One region of the Sulfurovum zhangzhouensis genome, then DNA from elsewhere that is predicted to be linked to it. Evidence: riboswitches for the same ligand, from Rfam matches in the RefSeq annotation. Region 1 holds a riboswitch; each other region holds the start of a gene.
The links. A riboswitch is a leader RNA that binds a small molecule or an ion and turns the genes downstream of it on or off. The one in region 1 is predicted to bind cyclic di-GMP.
Positions count from the first base shown of each region.

Region 1 (7,902 bases):
TATACGTTCGGAAAACTATCTTGATCGAAACTCCTTGGCATTTTATCCTTTGATATTTGCAACACTCTTGCTCCTTGGATGGGTACTGTCCAAACATGGGATTTTTACTCCTTGGACATCTAGGGAGGCAATATGAGTATCCTCTATCCTTATTTGCTTTGGTTATTGATCCCAATTGGCGTACTATTTTATTATCGTTCCAAACAGATAACAGATACGATACATTTGATAATTCTCACTCTTCTTGTAATAGCGCTTAGTAGGCCCGCACTAGACAAAGGTCCTCAAGAGCGAAAGGTTGACGCGAAAGAGATCATTATCGCTCTGGATGTCTCTTATTCTATGCGCGCAAACGACATTGAACCTAACCGTTACGAGTTTGCTGTACAGACCATAGAATCATTGTTAAAGAAAAATCTCAGTGACAACATCACTCTTATTGCATTTACGACCAACCCTCTCCTACTTTCACCGCCGACTACTGATCATCAGTTAATTTCACTGGCACTAAAAAGTTTGAGACTGGAAAATATCCTCACACACGGAACCTCACTTGAAAAACTTTTAACTAAGGTTTCTGATCTTCCTATCAATGATAAGAATCTCATACTCATTACTGACGGTGGAGATGAAAAAGATGAACTTATATTAAATAGTATTATTGAGGATAACGCTATCCATCCAATTATCCTAGCTATGGGTACAACATCTGGTTCAACGATCTCAAAGCCTGATGGAAGTTTTCTCAAAGACGATGAAGGAAACCTTGTAGTCTCACGGATCAATCCGTTGCTTGAAGTACTTTCTTCACAAAATAGCGGTACTTACATGACACCTAAGAGTTCTCCTGAAGCTACAGCTAATGAGCTACAAGATGCTCTTGATACATTAAATACAGAAGAACAGCAAATAAGTAAGATGAGTCATTCTTACCTTGAACTCTATCCTATTCCCCTATTTTTAGCTCTTATTCTTTTTTTACTCGTACATACACGAGGGGTCAAGTACCTTCTTGTCTTGAGTTCATTGTTAGGTTCTCAGGCTCAGGCATCAATCTTTGACGTGATTACACTTGACAATGCGTATCATTCCTATACACAAGAGGATTATAATCGTTCCAAAGAGATGCTTAGCCACCTGTCAACAAAAACACTTCAAAGCCAAGTAGCACTAGCAAACAGCTATTATAAACTTGGAGAGTACAAACAAGCGATCAAGATCTATACAAGTATTCGTTCTACCTCTCTTCATGTAAAACAGATGCTCTTTTACAATATCGCTAATGCCTATACCAAACTTGAGTCATATGATAAAGCCAGAAAATATTATACTCAGGCATTACAGCTTGGAGAGGATGATGATGCCAGTGCCAATTTGGCCTTGATCGCCCTGCTTCAAGAGAAAAAAGCATCTCTTGGTATTGCCCATCCACAATCACAAAACAACTCCAGTTCCAAATCTGAAGATCAAGAGCAAGAGCAAGATGATGGAAAAGAAACACGTAGCGAAGACCAACCGAGCTCAGGTTCAGGGAGTGGCGGTAGTGAACAGAAGCGTAAGAACAAAGAGAAGATGAAATTGATTGAGGATCAACAAAGCAAACAAGAACAACCAATCAGTTCAAAAATTTATGAAATGATCAACAAGGGATATATCCATGAAAAACAGCCTTGGTAAAAGCGTAATAACTTTTATTATATTTTCTAGTATTAGCCTATTATATGGAGAAGGCTTTACATCTAAAGCATTATTAAACAAAGAAAGTGCCTATATTAAAGAACCTGTATTACTTACCTTTGATATCAAGCAGACTGACTACTCAAAAGTAATGTTCTTTGAATTCACTCTTACTGAAAACGAAGCATATGAATTTTATCGTTTAGATGCAAAAGTGGAGGATAGATACCAAAATGCACAGATACACTATACCTATCTTCTCTATCCGCTTAAAAGCGGTGTGATAGACATAGGTTTTGAACTGGTCAAAAAAGTGACAACAAAAGAAGATGTCGCATACAGCTTTTCAGGGGATAGAGATAATGTTAAAAGAATGACCACGACGGATAGCATTATCAAGCTGGAGCCTTTGAAGCTGACGGTCAAGCCGATTCCGGAAGGTACACTGCTTGTAGGCGACTTTACATTGACACACCAAGTCAAAACGCATGAAGCCAGTGCACATGAACCCATTCCGTTTTCTGTAGAGATCAAGGGTACAGGTTATCCTCCGATACTTAATAATATCTTTCTTTCAACAGATGACTACATCCTCTTTAAAGAAGAGCCTCAAGTCAATACGATACGTAGTGCAAAACATACCTATAATACTGTTGTCTATCCGATGGCGATGAGTTCAGCAAAAAGTTTTACGTTTAATGAAGTGAAAATCAAATCATTTAACCCAAAGACACAAAAAAGTTATATGCTTACAATACCTGCTCAAGCCTTTAATATCAAACCTGTTGCACAATCTTCACTGATAGACAAAGTTGACTCTCCAGCACCGATCAAAGTCACAGACTGGTCATGGATAGGTACATTTTTAGGTTACATTGTCGTCTTTATCTCAGGTTTTTTCACAGCGAAGAGTGTACAATGGCATAAAAAAGAGAAGATCAAGAACGATCCGTTTATCGAACAGATAAACCAAACAAGCGATCCTAAAACACTACTAAGACTGTTGATAGCAGAGGATAGCAAAAAGTTTGCACCGGCAATAGAAAAGATTGAAGCACATATCTACCAAAATAAACCGCTTGATCTCAAAGCGATAAAAAAGGAACTCAATGCATAAAAAAATAGATGCACTCAAAAAAGAACTTTCTAAAGCTGTCATCGGTCAAGAACAGATGATAAACGGTCTGTTGATCGGACTTCTGAGTGATGGACATATCCTTGTTGAAGGGGTCCCCGGTCTTGCAAAAACAACAACGATCAATGCGCTTTCCAAAGCCCTTGGACTTGATAGTAAACGTATACAGTTCACCCCTGACCTGCTTCCTTCAGATATCATCGGTGCACAGATCTACAATCCGCAGACCAATGACTTTGGTATCAAAAAAGGTCCGCTCTTTACTAACTTACTGCTGGCAGATGAGATCAACCGTGCCCCTTCAAAAGTACAGTCAGCTTTACTTGAAGTAATGCAGGAGCGTCAGGTAACTATCGGTGATGAGACCTTCAAGATCGAACCTCCTTTCCTTGTCATGGCAACACAGAACCCTATCGAACAAGAAGGAGTTTACGCTCTGCCTGAAGCACAACTGGATAGATTTATGATGAAGTTGCTGGTAACACACAACAGTGAAGAAGATGAACTTACCATCATGCGTAAAGCTGCCACTAAAAGCTTTGAAAAAGTAGAATCTGTACTCAATAAAGAAGATCTTCAAACACTGAGAGAAGAAGTCAATAACGTGTACGTTGATGCAGAAGTTGAGCGTTATATCGTACAGCTGATTACCGCAACGAGAGAACCAGAGAGGTTTGGTCTTGAGAGTATCAAAGCTGATCTTATGTATGGTGCCAGTCCAAGGGCTTCTATAGACCTCTATAAAGCTGCTAAAGCCAAAGCATTCCTCAGAGGTAATGACCACGTTACCCCGGCAGATATCGGTTTTGTAGTACATGATGTACTTCGTCACCGTATAGTGCTTAGCTATGAAGCCCGAGCAAAAGGGATCAACCCTGATGAGATCATCTCAAAGATTATTCAAGAAGTGCCGATACCGTAATGTCACTAGCGCTCAAAACCCTACAACTCAAAGCCAGGTATCAAGTCTATACCCTGCTTGCAGGGAATAACCTCTCTAAAATGCATGGTGAAGGATATGACTTCAGTGAACTGAGAGAATACCAGATCGGAGATGATGTCAGGAAGATCAATTGGACTATCACAGCAAAACTCGGCCGTCCTTATATAAAAGAACTGCATGCCAACAGAGAACTTTCTGTGGTTGTTGCAGCGATGATGGATGGAAGCCTTTATTTCGGTGCAGACAATCTCAAACAACATGCTGTTACTGAGATCGCCACAATTCTTGGCTACTCTGCCCACCACAACAATGATCTTTTTACCGGGTTTAATTTTTATTCAGACAAGTACACTCTGGCTCCTCCTACAAAGCAGCTATATCATATAGAAAACTACTCAAAAGAGCTCTATGAACAAAAGATACTACATACTGCACTGGATTATACCAAAGCGATCCAAACACTCTCTACACATATACACAAACGCTCTCTACTTTTTATCATAGGAGATTTTTTAGAACCTGTCGACCTCTCACTGCTTGCACAAAAACATGAAGTGATCGCTATTATTGTTCGACATAGAGAAGAAGAGAAACCTCATAAACTTGGTGACGTGATACTTGATAATCCCAAGAGTACACAAAGTCTTAACACTGACTTCAGTACAACAAGTATCCAACACTATCTAGCGAAACTTAAAGCACATGATGAAACCGTGCAAACACATTTCATTCACTATAATATCAGACATACGAAGATATACACCGATGAGGATCCTATCGATAAACTGGTACGGTTATTTGTATAAAACTTAACGACACTACTCTTTAAAACTGATACTGGAATATCAGTAATAAACTAATTTTCAGTATTTTTAAAAGTAACTTTTTGGGGAGAGACTCCCCCCTCGAAAGGGAGGATAAGGAGATATTCAAAAAATTTTAATTGCTTTAATTACTATGGAAGAACATCTAAAAGATTTTCATCTGTGATATCTACAGTTGTTGTAGTATCCGCTTCAACAACTACATTATCAATAAATCCTAGTACGTTTTCAAACTCACCTGTATTTGTGTATGCAACAAGTACAAGATCATAAGTACCAGTAGTCAACCAAGGGAGTGTAAATGTTCCATCTGTAGCATCAGTGCTTAGAACAGCATTAGAGAAGTTACTACCTGTAGTATTTGATTCAGCATCATCCCAACTTCCATCAGTATATGCATAAAGGATTGCCTGAGATCCGTTTACATCTATATTCATTGTACCATTGATCTCACCAACTTCGATATTGTCAATGATTTTAATTGTTGGTTTGAGCATGTATTTACCATTTCCAGTTGAAGCCACAGATTTTCTCACATCAAAGTCTGCAGTGATATTAACAACTCCACCCGCTGGGATAGTAAAACCACCGATCGCTTTATACCCTGTTTGGTCACCACTTGGAACAGTCAATTTTGCAGTTGGTGAACCATCAACAAACTCGATATAACAGTTAGAAGTATCAAGTTTGAAACGAACATGTGCAATTTCACCTGCTGGAAGCTCTACTTCATTAAGCATTGTACTGTTTCCATCTTGTAGTGTTAGAAGATCAATTGTTCTAGATTCATTAAAATCTACATCTTGCCAACTTTCATTACTGTCAGCATATTGATATCTAAGTCCCGTAAAAGTCACAAATACACTTTTTACATTTTCATCATCAGTAGGAGCATCAGTAAGACTCATGGAAGCTATTCCTGTAGTAGTTGATGTACTACCGCCTCCACATCCAGAGAGTAATAAGCTTAGGGTCAATCCCAAAGCGGCTATGAGTTGTTTCATGCATCATTCCTTTATAACAAATATTAACTACCAAACTCATTGTATAAAAAGTAAGCCTTATTGCCCTACTTTCAAACAAGAAGTACAATAAATACTTTACGCAACAATAAAGTGAGGTCTTTTTTTGTTGTACAAACGAAGTGTAGAAATTCATTTTGGCAACCCGGCTATCTACATGAGACCCGTGGCTTTCCGTCCTTGTTTCGCAACAAGTTTGGCACAACAAACTGAATAAATACTAATTGAAATGTAAAACAGGAGAAAAGAAGAAACGTAAAAATACATTCTAATAAGATGTATTTGGCAACCCGGCTATCTTCATGAGACCCGTGGCTTTCCGTCCTTGCTTCGCAACAAGTTTGGCACAACAAATAATATTTAAAAACTCTAATAGTCTTAGTACTCTTTATTATAGACTGATTACTCTTAAGATTAAATAAAGCTAATTAGATTAATTTAGATTTTTATCTATTATTAGAAAGTATTTGATCAAGTTATGTGAAACTATCTAATAGAAAACTAAGACTTATAGGGTACTTTTGCAGAAGGCGTATCTTTTGCCGTATATTTCAAGTGTGCATCCTGATCATCAAAGAAGATATCCGCACCAAATGCTTTGATCACTTCATACTTCTGTACCCCACCCTGGAAGAACGCTTCATCAACACGAACACCCCATGCATCAAGTGTACGAAGAACTCTTTCATGTGTAGAGAAATTACGTGCAGTGACCAAAGCCGTACGGATCGGTGACTTTTCCATAGGAAATCTATCCTGAATATCAGAAATGACTTTCAAAAATTTAAAAAAAGGACCTTTGCTTAATGGATTTTTGGCATTTTCCCTTTCATATGCCAGGAATGCCTCCAGACCTTTTTCTTGATAGATCTTCTCACTCTCATCACCAAAGATCACAGCATCACCATCAAAAGCAATTCTTACTATATCTGATTCGATATCAACGGAAGGCTTATGTGGAAGTATAGTTGCGGCAGCGACATCAGCATTAATTGCATCTTGTACATCCTCAGAGTGGGCAGAAAGAAAGAGATCAACCTTAAAGGCATCAAGATACCTAGCTACCGGTGTTCCTGCTGTCCATCCGCTACGTTCTATCTCTAACTGATAGTGTTCGATAGAACGTCCGATACGCAGTCCTGTAGCAGCATTATTCCTTGAGAGAATGATAACTTCGATAAGTTTATCATCAAAACTTTTATTGATTGCCAGTAAGTTTTTCACAAAACGAAATGCTGTACCAACCTCTAAAGGTGTTTCTTCATGTTCGAGTTGATAATTATAGTAAGCTTCAAGCCCTTTATCATCAAAAATTCTATTCTCTTTTTCAAGATCAAAAAGTGCTCTTGACGAGATAGCAATTACCAATTTGTTTTTAAGATCATATGCCATTAAACATTCTCTTCAAACATATCGTCCTGGATCGCATTGGCTCTTTTGATCATACGTCCAAATGTAGAATCGATCGTCTCCGTCAGATCTTTTAGATCCATAACATAAGACATTGCCTTATCTAGCTCGCCCTCATTCATCTCTTGCTTTTTCCCAAACACTTTTCCCAGTAATCCACTGCTTTTTTCATTTTTTGAAGATAGAATCTCACATACTTTGTCACTCTGTTCATGCCATTCTGCATGACGTGCTGCCAATGCTTTGATATTTTCACTTCCATAAATTTTGCTAAGTAATGGTTTTCTTGTCTCCATCCATTTATGAATCGGGCAATCAAAAAGTTTCACACATGCATCTTCATGAGGTACTAACCCTTTTACTGCTTTTTCAACCACTCTTAATCTATTATCATGATGCATATTGAATTCTTTTAATTCATTGATAAACACTTCTTTACTGCCCAAAACATTCCTCCTAAGAACCGTATTGATGTAATTTTATCATAAATAGTTCATCACCCACTGTTGGCTCATAAAATAAAAAATATTTATAATTAACATAGTTATATATTAATTAATTACATGTATAATGCGCGTTTTAAAAAAATAGTTAGCTTTGGAAGGAAGAAACAATGCAAAGGCCTACTCCTAAAAATGAACAGATTACTCTTGATCCTAAAAGATATATTGTAAGTAAGACAGATCCAAAAGGAGTAATAACCTATGGAAATGACTACTTTGTAGAGATATCCGGATATAAAGAGGCTGAACTTATCGGTAAACCTCACAATATTATTCGTCATCCCGATATGCCTAAGGTAGTCTTTAAACTCATGTGGGATCGTATCCAAAAGGGACAAGCTATCATGGCTGTGGTAAAAAATATGGCTAAAGATGGTAGATACTACTG
Region 1 covers NZ_JAQIBD010000001.1:90,768-98,669, forward strand. The annotation lists gene PGH07_RS00485 (vWA domain-containing protein) at 1-136, shown strand, start outside; gene PGH07_RS00490 (VWA domain-containing protein) at 133-1,677, shown strand; gene PGH07_RS00495 (hypothetical protein) at 1,658-2,794, shown strand; gene PGH07_RS00500 (AAA family ATPase) at 2,787-3,734, shown strand; gene PGH07_RS00505 (DUF58 domain-containing protein) at 3,734-4,561, shown strand; gene PGH07_RS00510 (DUF4382 domain-containing protein) at 4,711-5,583, opposite strand; cyclic di-GMP riboswitch class I at 5,738-5,812, opposite strand; cyclic di-GMP riboswitch class I at 5,883-5,957, opposite strand; gene PGH07_RS00515 (5'-nucleotidase) at 6,103-6,993, opposite strand; gene PGH07_RS00520 (hypothetical protein) at 6,993-7,457, opposite strand; gene PGH07_RS00525 (PAS domain-containing protein) at 7,625-7,902, shown strand, end outside.

Region 2 (7,902 bases), on a different contig from region 1:
TAACAGTGTTCTCATTATGCTTGTTTTCATTACGCTTCTACCTTCCCAAGTGCAGATTCCAAACGTTTGAATCCTTCATCCATCTCTTCTTTTGTAATCGTAATACTAGGAAGGAAACGAACTGTATTACGCCCTGCTTTCAAGATCACCAATCCCTCTTTCATTGCACCTTTAATGACTGCTACCTGAATATCAGCAGATTTCGCACGTAGTCCTCTCATCAGACCGATACCTACCTCTTTTTCAAAAAGGTTAGGATGACGCTTGGCAATATCTTGAAGCTTCTCTTCAAAGTAAAGCAAAGCCTCACCTACAGCACCACTCTCGTAATACTCTGAAAGGATCTCTAGTACAGCAAGTCCTGCAGCCGTACTTAGATAGTTTCCTCCAAAAGTACTTCCGTGATCACCTGCGACCAAAACATCTTTGTGCTTAGTCATCACTGCACCAATCGGTACGCCTCCGCCAAGCCCTTTTGCAAGCGTGATGATATCAGGTTCAATCCCGTAAAGGTTGGATGCAAGAAACTCACCGGTACGGTAAACCCCTGTCTGTACTTCATCTACAATAAGTAAGATTCCTTTCTCTTTGAGGTGTGCAGCAAGTTTTTGGATCTCCTCTTTTTCAAATGGCTGAACACCGCCTTCTCCCTGGACCAGTTCGATAAGTACAGCTACAGTCTCGTCATCGATCGCTTTATAGACATCATCGATACTCTTCTCATAACTGAAACCTTCCGGATACGGTGAGAAGTTTGGTGTATGAAAACTCTCCTGACCTGTTGCCTTCACTGTAGTGATCGTACGGCCGTGAAATGAGTGTTCAAGCGTGATCACTTTGTAACGTTTATTTTCAAACTTTGTTCCACCATATTTACGAGCGAGTTTGATCGCTCCTTCGTTCGCTTCTGCCCCCGAATTGGCAAAGAATACTCCCATATCGTATCCACTAAGCTCTACCATCTTCTGTGCCAGTTTTGCCTGAGGTTCTATCACTTGAAGGTTTGAGATATGGATGATATTCTTTGCCTGATTACAGATAGCTTCAACTAATTTCGGATGGTTATGACCTACAGAGTTTACTGCGATACCTGAAGCAAAGTCTATATAATCTTTTCCATTCTCATCATAGAGTGTTGCACCCTGTCCTTTGACAAAGTTTGTATAGTCACGTGAATAAGTTTGAAGCACATACTTTTTGTCTAATTCTTCTAATGTCATTTCCAGTTTTTCCGTTTGATATTTTAATTTCTCATATTATAGCAAAGTTTGCTTCTCTCTTTATGCTTCAGGGCAACGCTTTAATATCTCAAAAAGATTAATCATTTATTGACATTTATCGATATTTATCAATAAAAATCTCCCCGAATGTATGATATGATGCTAGAGAAATTTATAGCAAAAGGCTGATACGTGAAACTTCTGTGGTCTTTTTTGATCTTGACTATTACGCTCTGGTGTATTCCTGTCGATACAAAGCTTTATGAGGGTGAAAATACTCTAATATACTATGATCAGCTCTCACAGAAACTCTTCAATATTACACCGATGGATGATGAAGAGACCGAACGACTCCAAAATGAAAAAGTGCTGCTTGGAAAGCTCAAGTTATTGATCATAAATGAGCCGCAGGTTCAGACTTTTGATGCTTCACTGCTTGAAAAAGAAACCGTAAGTGAAACTGAATTTCTGAAACTATTTGAAATGCTTTCATCAGCAGTGGAACAGAAGAAGAAGCTAGAAGAGATACAGGTATTTACCCAGGAGAGGCTCGGATATCTTAAAAAATCCATTGAGTCTGTCACAGACCCCCAGTATAAAAACCTCCAGCTTTACCAGCTTCAGTTTGCATACTATAAGCTCAAACACCGCCATGACGAACTGACTGTAAAAAGCCTGACTCCATTTATAGAAGAGGGAGAGAATACCCTCTCGTTACTGATAACAAAAGTCAAGTTTGACATCAAAAAGATACAGAGTAATGTTGACAAAGTTGCAAAGGAGCTTGAAAACATCAACAAAAAGCTGATCGCTGCAAACCTTACCAAGGAACGTGAACTTCTATCCCAGGAACACATCTCTAAAAAACTTTCAGAAAAGATTGAAAAACTGACCAAAGAGAAGGATCACGTCCTACTGAAGCTTGCGGACAAAGAATTTCTTACCGGGTTCTACTATTTTCAAACAAAAGTATTCAAATCAGTCCTACAATCACAAAAAAAGATACACAGTATTCTCTCACAGCTCTCGTATCAAGATACACTACTGGATGCAAAGCTGGAAGAGTTTGAGAGACTGAGCAAAGAGAGCAAAGAGGCGATTAACTATAACGTCCTGTCACTCAGGGAGAATCTACTCTCAAGCTATGAGAAATTCTACGAATCTTTCCAAAAACCTTTTGTTGTGCTAGATGAAACACCGATCAGTTTTCTGAGTATTCTCAAACTGCTTGGGATTCTACTGATAGGATTTATCATTGCCAGAATCTACTTCCGTCTCTTTATCATGCTCCATAAAAAGCGTAAAGAGACCAAAGCTGTCTCCATCAAGATCATTGCAAATCTCGGAGTAACATTGATCCTTTTTGCCGCTTTTGTTATTGCATTGGGAAGCATAGGTCTAAGTATCACACATCTCGCTGTCATTGCAGGTGCACTCTCTATCGGTTTGGGCTTTGCACTCAGAAGCATCGTCTCCAGCATGATTTCAGGAATGGTATTATTGAGTGAAAAATACATCAAAACAGGAGATTATATCACTATCAAAGGAGACCTTACAGGTAAAGTGATGGATATAGGCTACAGAGCGACTCACCTTCGTACAATCGACAATATTGATATCGTTATTCCAAACAGCGAGCTCATTGACAGCCAAGTGATTAACCTGACGATGGAGGACAGGATACGAAGAATCTACGTCCCTTTCAAAGTACCTTATGGAAGCGATATCAAAAAGATTAGTTCACTCATCACCACAGCCGTCATGGAGAGTAAGATCAAACTGATCCGCGATATCCCTCGCAAAAAACCCAATGTATGGATGCAAACAGTCGGCGAAAGCTTTATTGAACTGGAACTACTGGTATGGATCGAAGGGATCAGACCCTCAACCCGTTCCAACCTGCTCATCCTAATCTATGAGACGTTACAGGCTAACGGTATTAATATGCCACTGCCACAGCTGGATGTACATTTGGGAGTACGAAAACCCTCCCAAAGACCGAAAATAGGGAATATGGCATACCATGTCAAATCGTAGGATGGAATAAAACTATAATCTAATCAGTCTTTAATGAACTGTATTTCTATGATCAAGCTCTCTCTATTTTCACCTTTACTTCCTGATAACAAGCACTCTCTCCCTCATCACTGATGATCGATGGTGTCAGGTAGTTAATACCGATCGTATTGTTGGTGATCAGTGCGCAGTCTGCTCTCATATATTCAGAACATTGCACTTCAAAGATATATTCTCCATGCTCAGAACTTACTTTCACCTTCTCACCGTCTTTAAATCCAAGTACCGGATTAAGCTGTATTTTATTGTCTCTAAGGAACTGTGTATTGATGGACTTTTTCGACTTTGGCGAGAGCAGCCAAAGTGTCTCATCTTTTGGTTTGTTCTGACTCTCTTTTCTGTACTTGGTAAAACGTTTTGTATTGACAAAATCATCGTTAAAGTCTTCAATGAACTCAAACTCATCTTCACCATCATCGCCAAAGCCATCACTATAAGGTAACGCTTCATAAGCCGGACTTACCAGTTCACCGTTAAGTTCTTCACATTGTGAGAGCCATGCATTAATATAGTACTCTTCACTCTCAAGTCCACTCAAATCAAATGTATCAAAGAGGTACTTGGTAAAGTCATACTCGCTGATACCGATATCAGACTCCGTGATCTTCTTCATGGCAGTAACATACTGATGACCGTAACTAAGCCTAACATCCTCTTTTTCATAGAATGTTTTAGCAGGGATAACAATACGAGCCATTTTTGATGTCTCATTCTCATGTAGACCAAAGTAGATAAGATTCTCTACACCCTCCAGCTCTTCTACCACCCTGTTTGTATCAGGCATTGAAGCAGCCGGGTTTCCTCCCTGTACCAATACTGTGTCAAAATCACTAAACTCAGTATCTACTTTACTTACACGCTTGCAGGTTGTCTCAAAGGGATTCTTAAATCCCAGCTTACTATCCCCTAGGTAACTTACACCGCACCCTTCACGGCCAAATAACCCTAAAACTGCGGCAAGTGAATCTATTGCATGCAGCGTATAAGAACCAGTCGAGTACTTCTGTACCCCGGCACCGACAAGGAATACCACTTTTCTATCACGCAGATAGTTCAGTACTCGTCCAAAATCTCCAAGATCAAGATCAATATACTTTAAGATCGCCTTGATACGATGCTCTCTTGTATAGTCATAATAGTCTTCGAAGCCAGGTGCAAACTCTTCCATCCATTCTTTATTTTCACTGTCTTCCATAAAGATAAAACGGGATAACATGATCGCAATATAGTAATCTGTACGTGGAGCAACCTGTAAAAAGACATCTGCTTTCTTTGCGATCTCTGTACGTACAGGATCGATCACGATAAGCTTTTTACCCTCAAGGTAAGGCATGAGATGAGAATTGGTCACAGTGAGGTTTCGACCCCAGACAACCACTACTTCAGACTTCTGAATCTGCTCAAGAGGTAGTGTCTTATTGATTCCTCTTCCCTCTTCTATTCCTGCGGCTCCTGCACCGTCACACAGGCTTCCTTTAGTCAGGTAGCCTCCGATCTGTTCCATAAAAAGGTCGGTAACTTCCTGCATAACACCCACATTACCTGAACCTCTCCAAAGCAGACTTTTTTCTTTGTTAAAAGCCTCGGCTACTGCGGCCAATGCCTCCTCCAGACTCACCTCTTTGCCATCTACTCTAGGCTTACTGATACGCTCAGTCTCATCCATATATTTGTTGAGTACTGCACAAAGTGCTCCATTACCGGCAGGATGATTCGCATCACCATGCATCTTACCATCTTCGTAGATGATATTACACGCATCATAACAGTCAAGCCCACATGCGGTCTTCTCTGACATTATTTAAGCTCCACTTTGACGAGCTTGGAGAATGAGCCCTCAGGTGCATCCAAATAGATCTCTGCACGATATGAGGAGATAAACTTCTCATCAGCAACTTTCCATACCTTATCGACTTTATATTCGCTTTTTTCGCCGTCAAGATAAACCGCTTTTTGTTCAATACCTTCCAACTCTTCGGGATCTAAATAGAGTACGAGCTTTGCCCTGCTCGCATCTACTACCTTTGCCAAAGGTGAACCCGGAGTAACATAATCACCTTTACGAACCATAATTTCATACAGATACTTATGGTTCAGAATAATGGATTTTTTTTCGATACTATCTTCCAGCTGGGCAATCTTATACTGCATATCCAAATACTGTGTTTTTGCAGAAGCAAAACTGTAAAAAGCATCATCTTTTTGGGCCGCAGATGCTGTTGACAACTTATTTATGCGATGAAAATATGACTCTTTTCGTTTTAAAGTTTCTTGAAGAATAAGAAGATTTTCATTTGATGTTTTCAAGTTAATTTTATCCAAACGGTCATCCAAATAAATAACACGTTTTTGATCCACTACACTCCCTTCAGCATCAAGGTCAACATCCATTACCAACGCACTAACTGCAGACTTCAATGTGACGGATTCATAAGGCTCTAGTTTTGCATAATGTACTTTTGCAAATACAAATAACGGAAAAATCAATAATAACAGTACTCTCATCTTTATATCTCTTTTTGGGTTGATTATATCGAAATAGCGTTAATTGATAGATGACTAAGAAAATAAAAGGTAAATTTTACCGGGTTGTGTTATCAGGAGTAAAGAAAGTTAAGTTTTTTTATAAAAGTAGAATAAAACGAAAAAATCGTTTTAACCTCTACTTTTATAATTATTGTATTGATATGACTATATAGTTTAATAATTGATTATTTTAACCCTATTAAATAGTATCGTCATCATCCTCTTCATCTACGATACCGTCATTATCGTCGTCATCATCTTCATCATCATCTATTCCGTCATTATCATCGTCATCATCTTCATCATCATCTAAACTATCGTTGTCATCATCCACATCAGCATTATTTGTAATACCATCACCATCTAAATCGTTGATCTCATCTTCATCTTCTTCATCGATAATCCCATCATTATCATCATCTGGATCTTCTGCATCGACAATCCCATCATTATCATCATCATTATCATAGATATCTATTATATCATCACCATCTTTATCCATTGGATCATTCTCAAGCTCAACTGAAAGTAAACCATTTTCTACTTCTAGCTCCAAGACCTGATCCACAACACCATCACCGTCAACATCAATACTAGCATTTCTTTCCATAGCCAAATCTACAAATCCAAGATCAACATCACCTTCTGCTCTGAAAAGTGTAGTGTTTCCATCAGCTGTAACAATTCCAATTTGTGTTACTACTTTATTATCAGGATCATTTTCATTGGTTGTCATTACTAAACGACAGTCAGTGTTAACTGGTACTTCGATTGCAAATGGATGCTCAGTTGTACCATCTTGAACAGAATTTGTAGAATAGTAGCTACCATCTTCACAAAATACTTCTATAAGTGTCCCTGGGACTTTACCACTAATTGTTGCTGTTTGAACTGCTGAGGAGCTTCCTCCACAACCGATTAACGAAAAACCTAACAGAGTTGAGAATAACCCACCTGCTACAATATGAAATTTTTTCAAAACTTATCCTTTAAATAAATTATGTATATTATTCAACTAATGAAAACAACTTTAGCGATCTGGAAACTTTAAAAGGTCCATTTCATTCTATAGTAGCTTCACTAAAAATTTGATATAAAAAATATCTTTGAATTAAATATGATTATAGACAACCTGCTGAAACATGAAAGGAATGAAGGAATGAAGTATTCACTATAAGCAACCCGGCTATCTGCAAGAGACCCGTGGCTTTCCGTCCTTGCTTCACAACAAGTTTGGCACAACAATAATATTTAAAAACCTTTTCAACTTATTGGATTTCATTATAACAAACTATAAATAAAATCTTTTCTTTAATTGGTAACAAATTGATAACATTACAATTTATATGAATATGACTGCACGACAAATACACATAAATACATTACACTAGATAAAAATAACTCAAAAAGGACATAATATGTATCCATTTGGTCATTGTTGGGGAATGGGAGGATGGTTAGTACCTATCATATTATTGATTATTCTTTTTTATTTTCTCAAAGAGAAACAAAAAAGAGACACTTCTTCAGCGCAGGATATACTTGATCATCGGTATGCCAAAGGAGAAATAGATAAAGAGGAATACGAGGAAAGATCAAAGACTCTGAAAAAAGATTAGAAATGAGATCTCCCAATGCAAAGACGGACATTCTGTCTTTGATATAAAAAGTTGGGTTAAAGCAAATCTACAGTTTAATCCCAAATTTGCCAAGGATAAAAATAACACTATAGTACGCAAAAACCGTCAATACTATAGAGGTAGTCATACTGATAAAAAATCCGAAACCTTTTTGGATCATAAATGGGAAAACTAAAAAAAGTGTCATCGATGGTGCAATCAGCCAAACGATCCTCTGGGAAAATTCAACTGCACTTTTACTGCTGTCTGTATCTATATACATCCATGTCATAGCCAATATTGAAACCAACGGTATAGCTGCGAGCAAAGCACCTACCAGACTGCTTCTCTTGGCAACTTCAGAGATCACAACGATTAAAAGTGAGGTAATTATGAGTTTTGTAATATAGTAAGCCACTATCTTTTCCTTTGCGAAGCAATAGTTCAAAGTAAACTACGAC
Region 2 covers NZ_JAQIBD010000002.1:494,159-502,060, forward strand. The annotation lists gene PGH07_RS07650 (TolC family protein) at 1-30, opposite strand, end outside; gene PGH07_RS07655 (aspartate aminotransferase family protein) at 30-1,220, opposite strand; gene PGH07_RS07660 (mechanosensitive ion channel family protein) at 1,413-3,257, shown strand; gene PGH07_RS07665 (molybdopterin-dependent oxidoreductase) at 3,310-5,094, opposite strand; gene PGH07_RS07670 (efflux RND transporter periplasmic adaptor subunit) at 5,094-5,801, opposite strand; gene PGH07_RS07675 (hypothetical protein) at 6,022-6,558, opposite strand; cyclic di-GMP riboswitch class I at 6,996-7,070, opposite strand; gene PGH07_RS07680 (SHOCT domain-containing protein) at 7,241-7,441, shown strand; gene PGH07_RS07685 (DUF3147 family protein) at 7,509-7,859, opposite strand.
Region 2: another riboswitch for cyclic di-GMP. It lies ahead of PGH07_RS07675 (hypothetical protein); the one in region 1 lies ahead of PGH07_RS00510 (DUF4382 domain-containing protein).

Region 3 (7,902 bases), 710 kb from region 1:
CATATCCTCTTTGATTACCCCTCTTGAAAAAAGTTCTTCATAACTTCCTTCTGCCTTAACACGCCCTTCTTCAATCAGATAAATATAGTCTGCTTGTTTGATCGTTGTTGTCCTGTGTGCAATGATAATCGTAGTACGTTCTTTTAAGAACTGTTCGAGTGTTTCATATAATTGATGTTCAGTCTCGTTATCCAATGCCGATGTAGCTTCATCAAAGATCACTACTTTTGGATTTGAAAGTATTAGACGTGCAATAGCTAGCCTCTGTTTCTGTCCTCCCGAAAGTCGGATACCGTTTTTCCCTATACGTGACTCCAAACCATTTTCCAGGCTAAGTACAAATGTTTCTAGTTTCGCTGCCCTTAAGGCTTCATGGATCTTCTCGTCACTGATCTCTTTGGAAAGTGTGAGGTTCATACGTATCGTCTCGTTAAAAAAGAGGGACTCTTGCAACATCAATGCAACATTCTCTCGTATGACAGGAAGTCCAATCTGCTCGATAGGTACACCGTTATAACATATTTCTCCGCCTTTATGCCGATAAAGTCCTACCAAAATCTGGGCAATCGTGCTTTTCCCACTGCCGCTTGGTCCGATCAAAGCAATCTTTTGTCCGCTTTTTGCTTCGATATTGATATGAGAGAGGACTTCGTTTGAATATTGATAAGCAAATGAAACATCTTTGAGTGTAACTGAAGTCGTTAATACATTCTCAAAAGGATTCTTCTCATGAGGGTAGTGTGGCTCCTGTTTCAATTTTAAAAGCGCATTAATGCGCTCTATCGCAGGTTTGGTATTTTGATAGCTGATCATTAGTCCCATTAACTGTTGTACAGGAGAATTCAAAGCAGAGAGATAAAACAAAAAGGCGATCATCATTCCTACACTTAAATCAGAATAAGCTACTACTACCACCCCCAAAGCACGGAATATATCAATGACCGTATTAGTCAAAAGTCCGGAAGACCGTTGTGCCACGGCAGCTTTATGGCCATAATCAATGGATGCATTTTCTATCTCTTTGGACTGGTCAAGAATAAGAGCAAAAAAGTTTTTCTCTTGGTTACTTGCCCGTACTTGAATAAAGAGTTCAAGTGTTTCATTCAGTAGTTCATTGTAAACCTCATAGGCTTTATATTGACGTCTTAACAACTCTCCTGTCTTTTTCCCTAGGACTTTTGAAAAGGCAAGAAAAAAAGGATTCAGGAATAAGATCAATAAAGCCAGAACCCAGTTCATCCATAACATGACTGCTGCAATACCAATAAGCATCAAGGTTGAACTGAAAAAACTACTGACAAATGCACTGGCAAAACTACTGACACCTGTTACATCCTGTATGGTCTTGGAAACAACTCCCCCCGATTTTAAAGTCTCATACTCGGACAAACACACACGCTCAAGATGATGCAAGATACGATGTCTTAGCAGATAACTGATCCTTTGCGTAATTTTAATAGCATAAAAACTTTGTTGATTGCTAAAAACAAATGCTCCCATTCGCAGTATAGCCACAAGAATTACCGTAACCAAGACTAAAAACCAAGTTTCACTATTACCAAATGTCGTAGACAAAAATGCTGTCAATTTTCCAGGGTGTCCAAGTAACACTTCATCAATCAATAGTGGAATAAGCATAGGGATAGGCAGAAGCAGTAATGTTGCAGCCATGCCATAAAATGTTGTCGCCCAAAACTCTTTTTTTTGCCCCAATATCTGCTGCCAGAAACGTTTCAATGAATAGAGCTTTGTCATTCTTGACCCACCCCATCAATATTCATCATATAAGCATAGGGCTTGATCGTTGACACTTGCAGTGATACTAAAGTGACCGAAGCATGATTCAGTATAAGAGAGGGAAACAGCATAGAAATGTTTTGAAAACGCAGATCCATTATCAGGTCTACATTTTTTTCAAAAGTATAAAGAGTCTTATCATCTAGTAATACCTCTTTAGTATACTTATTCTCTCGAATATCATCACTTCCCCTTTCAGTGAATATAGTAAAGGTAGTGACATAAACAAATAGAATTAACAGGAAAACAAAAAGTTGTAAATCAACTAAACGAAATTTTTTCAACGACATAAACTGCCATCTTTTCATTATAATACCCCAGACAATCTCTGGCAACCCGGCTATCTTTTCTCTTTTAAGACCCGCAGCTTTCCGTCTCTACCTCACGATAGGTTTGGCTTTTTCTCTAATAAAAGTAATTTATTCTACCTATTCATTAATTAAATAACAGTTAGCGAAGATATTATATAGTAGAAATAACAAATATGCGATACACGCGCAAATTTTTTTAACTGAGCAAACAAGCTGAGAATTATATGATAAGAGAAGAGTGCATAAATAATTTTAGTTTCTTATTTATTCTGATACAAAGTGGACTATAGTAAATGCCCCATCTGCTCTTTTTTAGTCTGCAGATACCCTTCATTGTGAGGATTTGAAGCGATCTGGAGAGGAATACGCTCTATGATCTCTATATTTTTGAGGCTTTCAATTTTCTTTGGATTGTTAGTAAGCAGCCTTAGCTTTTTGATCCCAAAATGTTCCAGGATAAACTCAACGATCTCATAGGTCCTTTCATCGGCTTGAAATCCCAGCTGATGGTTTGCAGCAACCGTATCAAATCCTTTATCTTGTAACGCATATGCATTCACTTTATTGAGTAGTCCGATGTTACGACCTTCTTGACGGTGATAAATGATCATTCCACCCTCTTTTGCGATCAGCTCCATAGCAGCATGAAGTTGTTCTCCGCAATCACATTTGAGCGAACCCAAAGCATCCCCGGTCAGACACTCAGAATGTACACGTACGATCGGAGCCTCTGGAAGATTATCGGTGAAAATTGCCAAATGCTCTTTTCCCAGATCATCTTTGAAGGCTTGAATGTTGAATGTACCGTATTTGGTTGGTAAAATGGCGGTTTGTGATTGTTCTACTGCTTTCATTGGGGAGATTATACAGGAATAATGGATAATTAATAATTAATAGCCGATAATTGTTGTAAAATAGCGGCTACTTATAGAGTATAAAAAGTTCACCCAAAAGGTAAAGTTATTATGTTTGCACGTTTTCGTAGAAAAAGACTCAACCCCGTCCTAAGAGACCTCCTTCAAGAGACACATCTGAGTGTCAATGATTTCATCTATCCGCTTTTTGCTAGAAGCGGTACAGGTATCAAAGATGAAGTAGCTTCTATGCCGGGTGTATACCAAATGAGTATTGATGAGATCGTTAAAGAGTGTGAAGATCTCAAAAAACTCGGTATCTACGCGATCATCCTCTTTGGGATACCGGATGTGAAAGACTCGGTTGGAAGCGATGCACTCTGTGAGCATGGTATCATCGCCCAAACAGTGAGAGCGGTGAAAGCTGCACACCCGGATATGTTTGTCGTCACGGACCTCTGTTTCTGTGAATACACTGACCATGGTCATTGTGGAGTACTGGACCCGGTACTTGAAACCGTAGACAATGATATTACTCTTGGAAATCTTGCAAAACAAGCAGTTGTTCATGCCAAAGCAGGTGCAGATATGATCGCTCCAAGCGGTATGATGGATGGGATGATCACAGCGATCCGCGAAGGACTGGATAGTGCAGGATTTGAAAACCTTCCGGTGATGAGCTATTCAACGAAATTTGCTTCAGCATACTATGGGCCATTTAGAGATGTGGCAGAAAGCAGTCCAAGTTTTGGTGATAGAAGAAGCTACCAGATGAACCCTGCAAACCGAAATGAAGCGATCCTGGAAAGTATAGAGGATGAAAAAGAAGGGGCAGATATACTGATGGTCAAACCGGCCCTTGCCTATCTTGATATTGTCAGAGATATCAAAAACAATACCTCACTTCCACTGGCAGTCTATAACGTCTCCGGTGAATACTCAATGCTAAAAATGGCTGCTAAAGCAGGTGTAATTGATTATGACAAAGTGATGATGGAAACGCTGCTTGGATTTAAACGTGCAGGTGCAGATATCATCATCACATACCATGCAAAAGAGGCAGCTCTGCTCCTTCAAAAATAGTAACTTTGGGGGAGCTTTACCCCAATGATTACGCACATCTTCAATTTTCAACCCATTTATGGTAGAATATTTCCTTTTAAAATTTTAGCTATATTTAATGTATCTAACAAGGATAGTCCGATGAGACACTTTTTGACACTGGCAGACTTTACTAAAGAGGAACTGCTGGAGATGATCGCACTGGCACAAAAGATCAAAGCCCAGACAAAGCAACGTAAGTTTGTACCCTACATGGAACACCAGACACTGGGAATGATCTTTGAGAAGAGCTCAACACGTACAAGAGTAAGCTTTGAGACGGGAATTTACCAGCTTGGCGGTATCGGGCTTTTCCTCTCGTCTAATGATATTCAGCTGGGCCGTGGAGAACCGATGAAAGATACGGCACGAGTTATCTCCCGTATGGTTGATATGGTGATGATACGTACGTTTGAGCATAGCAAGCTTGAAGAGTTTGCCAAGTACTCCAAAGTACCGGTGATCAACGGTCTCACAGATGACTACCACCCGGTACAACTCATGACAGACTTTCTTACGATGCTTGAATTTGGTAAAGAAAACCCGATCGTTGCCTATGTAGGAGATGGTAATAACATGACCCATTCGTGGCTGATGCTTGCAGCGATCATGGGCTTTGAACTGCGTGTAGCAACGCCAAAAGGGTATGAGTGTGATCCGGCTATCGTAGCACAGGCTGAGAAACTTGCTGCACAAAACGGTGGTAAACTGATCTTTGGTAACGATCCTAAAGAAGCGGTTAAAGGTGTTGATGTCGTCACGACGGATACATGGATTTCTATGGGGCAAGAAGACGAAAAAGAGACAAAACTAAAAGCCTTTGATGGCTATATCGTTGATGAAGCGATGATGAATCTAGCAAAAGAAGATGCGATCTTCCTACACTGTCTGCCTGCTTATAGAGGATATGAAGTAAGCGAAGAGGTCTTTGAAAAACATTCTGAAGTGATCTTTACAGAAGCCGAGAACAGACTTCATGCACAAAAAGGTATCATGGTATGGCTTGATAGCCATAGAAATGATTAGTCAAGTCATTGTACTATCAACATATTTGCATTTATGCAAAGATTAGAGTATATTAGAACATTAGAAAAGTAGCAGTGCTTGATGCTTATTTTTTGAGTTCGTTCTTTTTCTTGGTTACAAAAACAAAGGAAAAGAGAACAAATAATAGTAAAACCTTTGATTTAAAATAATTAAGGAAAAACCTTTGAGTAAACAACTAGATGAGATCTTTAACTTTACCGATACCAGTGAAGCCTGTATCAAATGCGGTAAATGTATCCCGGTATGTACTATCCACCAGGTAAATCCCGATGAGACCACTTCTCCTCGAGGGTTCATCGATCTTCTGGGTGCATATAAACGTGGAGATCTGGAACTGGATAAAAATACAAAAAATATTTTTGAGAGCTGTTTTTTATGTACCAACTGTGTAGATGTATGTCCTAACTCTCTACCTACAGATATGGTCATCGAAGAAGTTCGTGCTGATATAGCAGAGAAGTATGGTATTGCCTGGTTTAAAAAAGCCTTTTTCTTTTTGCTTCGCAATAGAAAGATTATGGACCTTGTCATGAAACTTGGATTTATGTTCAAGACATGTGCACTCAGCGTAGATGAAAAGGGCCGTGGTCTCAAGGCAAGATTTGCACTTCCGATGGTTAAAAAAGGAAGGCTTCTTCCATCTCTGGCGAAAACAAGCTTTCTCAATAGTCATCCTGAAGAGATACCTGCACCACTGCAAGAGAAGAAGAACCCTCGTGTAGCTATCTTCATCGGATGTCTTGCCAACTATAACTATACCGATATCGGGGATAGTCTGGTAGAGATACTGAAACAACTGAATATCGATGTCTTTATCCCTAAAAAACAGCTCTGTTGCGGTGCCCCTGCCTACTTTACAGGAGATGTAGACTCAGTAGAGTATATGACCAAAAAGAACATCAAATACTTTGAGAGCTTTATGGATGAATGTGATGCGATGTTGATCCCGGAAGCAACCTGTTCAGCAATGGTAAAACATGATTGGCAGGTCTTCTTTGCAAATCACGATATGCCCGAATGGGAAGAGCGTGCTAAAAAAGTGAGTGAAAAAATACACATGGCAACAGCATGGCTCTATAACAATACCGATCTGGTCAAACTACTGGCAGAAAAAGGTAAAAAGTTTGATGATGTCGTGACTTACCATGATCCTTGCCATGCAAGAAAAGTACAGGGTATTTGGCAAGAACCACGTAATCTGCTTGCTCAAAACTATCCAATGAAAGAGATGAGTGATCCGAACCGCTGTTGTGGATTTGGAGGAGTAACAATGCAGACTGAGAAGTTCCATCTTGCTGAAGCCGCAGGTAAACCAAAAGCTGCGATGATCAAAGATACAAAAGCCAAGTACGTAAGTGCAGAGTGTAGCGCTTGTCGTGTACAACTTAGTGAAGCAATGAACAATGCGGATGTGGAGACGATCTTCAAGAATCCTCTAGAACTTATCGCTGAAGCACTAAAGTAGTGCTTCACCTCTTACATTTTATTTGATAGGACAATGATTCTCTGTAAGAACAGAGAATATATTGTTCCCCTCCTCATAACGATAATCCAGCATATATCCCAATTTTTCCAAAATCGCGTTTACTATATATAATCCAAGCCCAAAACCTGAACTTCGTTTTTCCTCTTGAGAAAAAGGTTCAATATAATAAGAGAGTGGATGTTGCAAAGCTTTTCCTCTGGATGAAACTTCCAAACCACAATCAATTGACTTCAAATGTACGTGTTTATCTGTACTATACTTTATACCGTTATCCATAAGGTTTTTAAGTGCCAAAGCCAAAAGATTTACATCCGTGATCAAAGCCACATCTTTTACCTCAATACTCATGTGGTCGCTCTCATTGATCAAAAGCTCGCGTGTTCTCTGCACTACTTCTTTGAGTGAAGTATACTCTAAACTCGGTTCAAAACTTTGTGTGGTGACACGCTCTATCTGGGCAAGTTCATTGATCAGTTCATTCATACGTTCAAAGGCACGTACCAATACTTTTTTACTCTGAACATCTTCCAGCATCTCTACAATGATACGTCCTTTAGTAATCGGAGTTTTAAGTTCATGCATGATATTGCGCATAAAGAGATTTTTAGATGCAGAGAGTTGATTGATATGTCTAATGGCATTGTCAAAGCTTTGTGCGATTTTTCCTATCTCATCATCATACTTATAGGTCACTTTAGTATTTAGATCACCCTTAGCAAAACGCTGTATCTCTTTATGTAGTGTACGAAGCGGATAAAGTTTACGCAAGACAGCTACATAAAGCAAAAGCAAAAGTACCGTCAAGAAGACACCCAAAGACACGGCAATCTCAAAATAGTACTTCTCTTCTCTATCATCCACAAGCATGAGATTATACTCCATACGCTGTATATAGATATATCTTTTACCCTTAATATCAAACACTCGCACTTTACCCAATGCCGAACCGCCGGTAAAGATTGTCTCCCCACTGTTTTCTATACGCTTTTTCAGGATCGAAGCACCTTCATCTGATAAAGGCTTTAATTGAAGCTCTTTGTAGAGTTCCTGCAGTCTCTCATCTCCCGGATGTCTTTGAAGATTGGAAAGGAAGGTCACAGAGATCAGTTGATAATGTTTAAACTCTTCGATTTTCTGACGATCTCTATCCCAGGAGAGGAACAATATAAAGGTGGTCACCAAAATGATGATCGCTATAGAAAATAGAATATGGATAAAGGTCGTTACCGATAAATTTCTCATGACTCACTTTCTTTTTACTTCGCAGGTGTAGGACGGTCTGTCAACAGATATCCAACACCTCGAA
Region 3 covers NZ_JAQIBD010000001.1:796,919-804,820, forward strand. The annotation lists gene PGH07_RS04150 (ABC transporter ATP-binding protein) at 1-1,755, opposite strand, end outside; gene PGH07_RS04155 (hypothetical protein) at 1,752-2,105, opposite strand; cyclic di-GMP riboswitch class I at 2,125-2,205, opposite strand; gene ribA (GTP cyclohydrolase II) at 2,393-2,962, opposite strand; gene hemB (porphobilinogen synthase) at 3,074-4,045, shown strand; gene argF (ornithine carbamoyltransferase) at 4,166-5,089, shown strand; gene PGH07_RS04175 ((Fe-S)-binding protein) at 5,274-6,575, shown strand; gene PGH07_RS04180 (ArsS family sensor histidine kinase) at 6,594-7,838, opposite strand; gene PGH07_RS04185 (response regulator transcription factor) at 7,853-7,902, opposite strand, start outside.
Region 3: another riboswitch for cyclic di-GMP. It lies ahead of PGH07_RS04155 (hypothetical protein); the one in region 1 lies ahead of PGH07_RS00510 (DUF4382 domain-containing protein).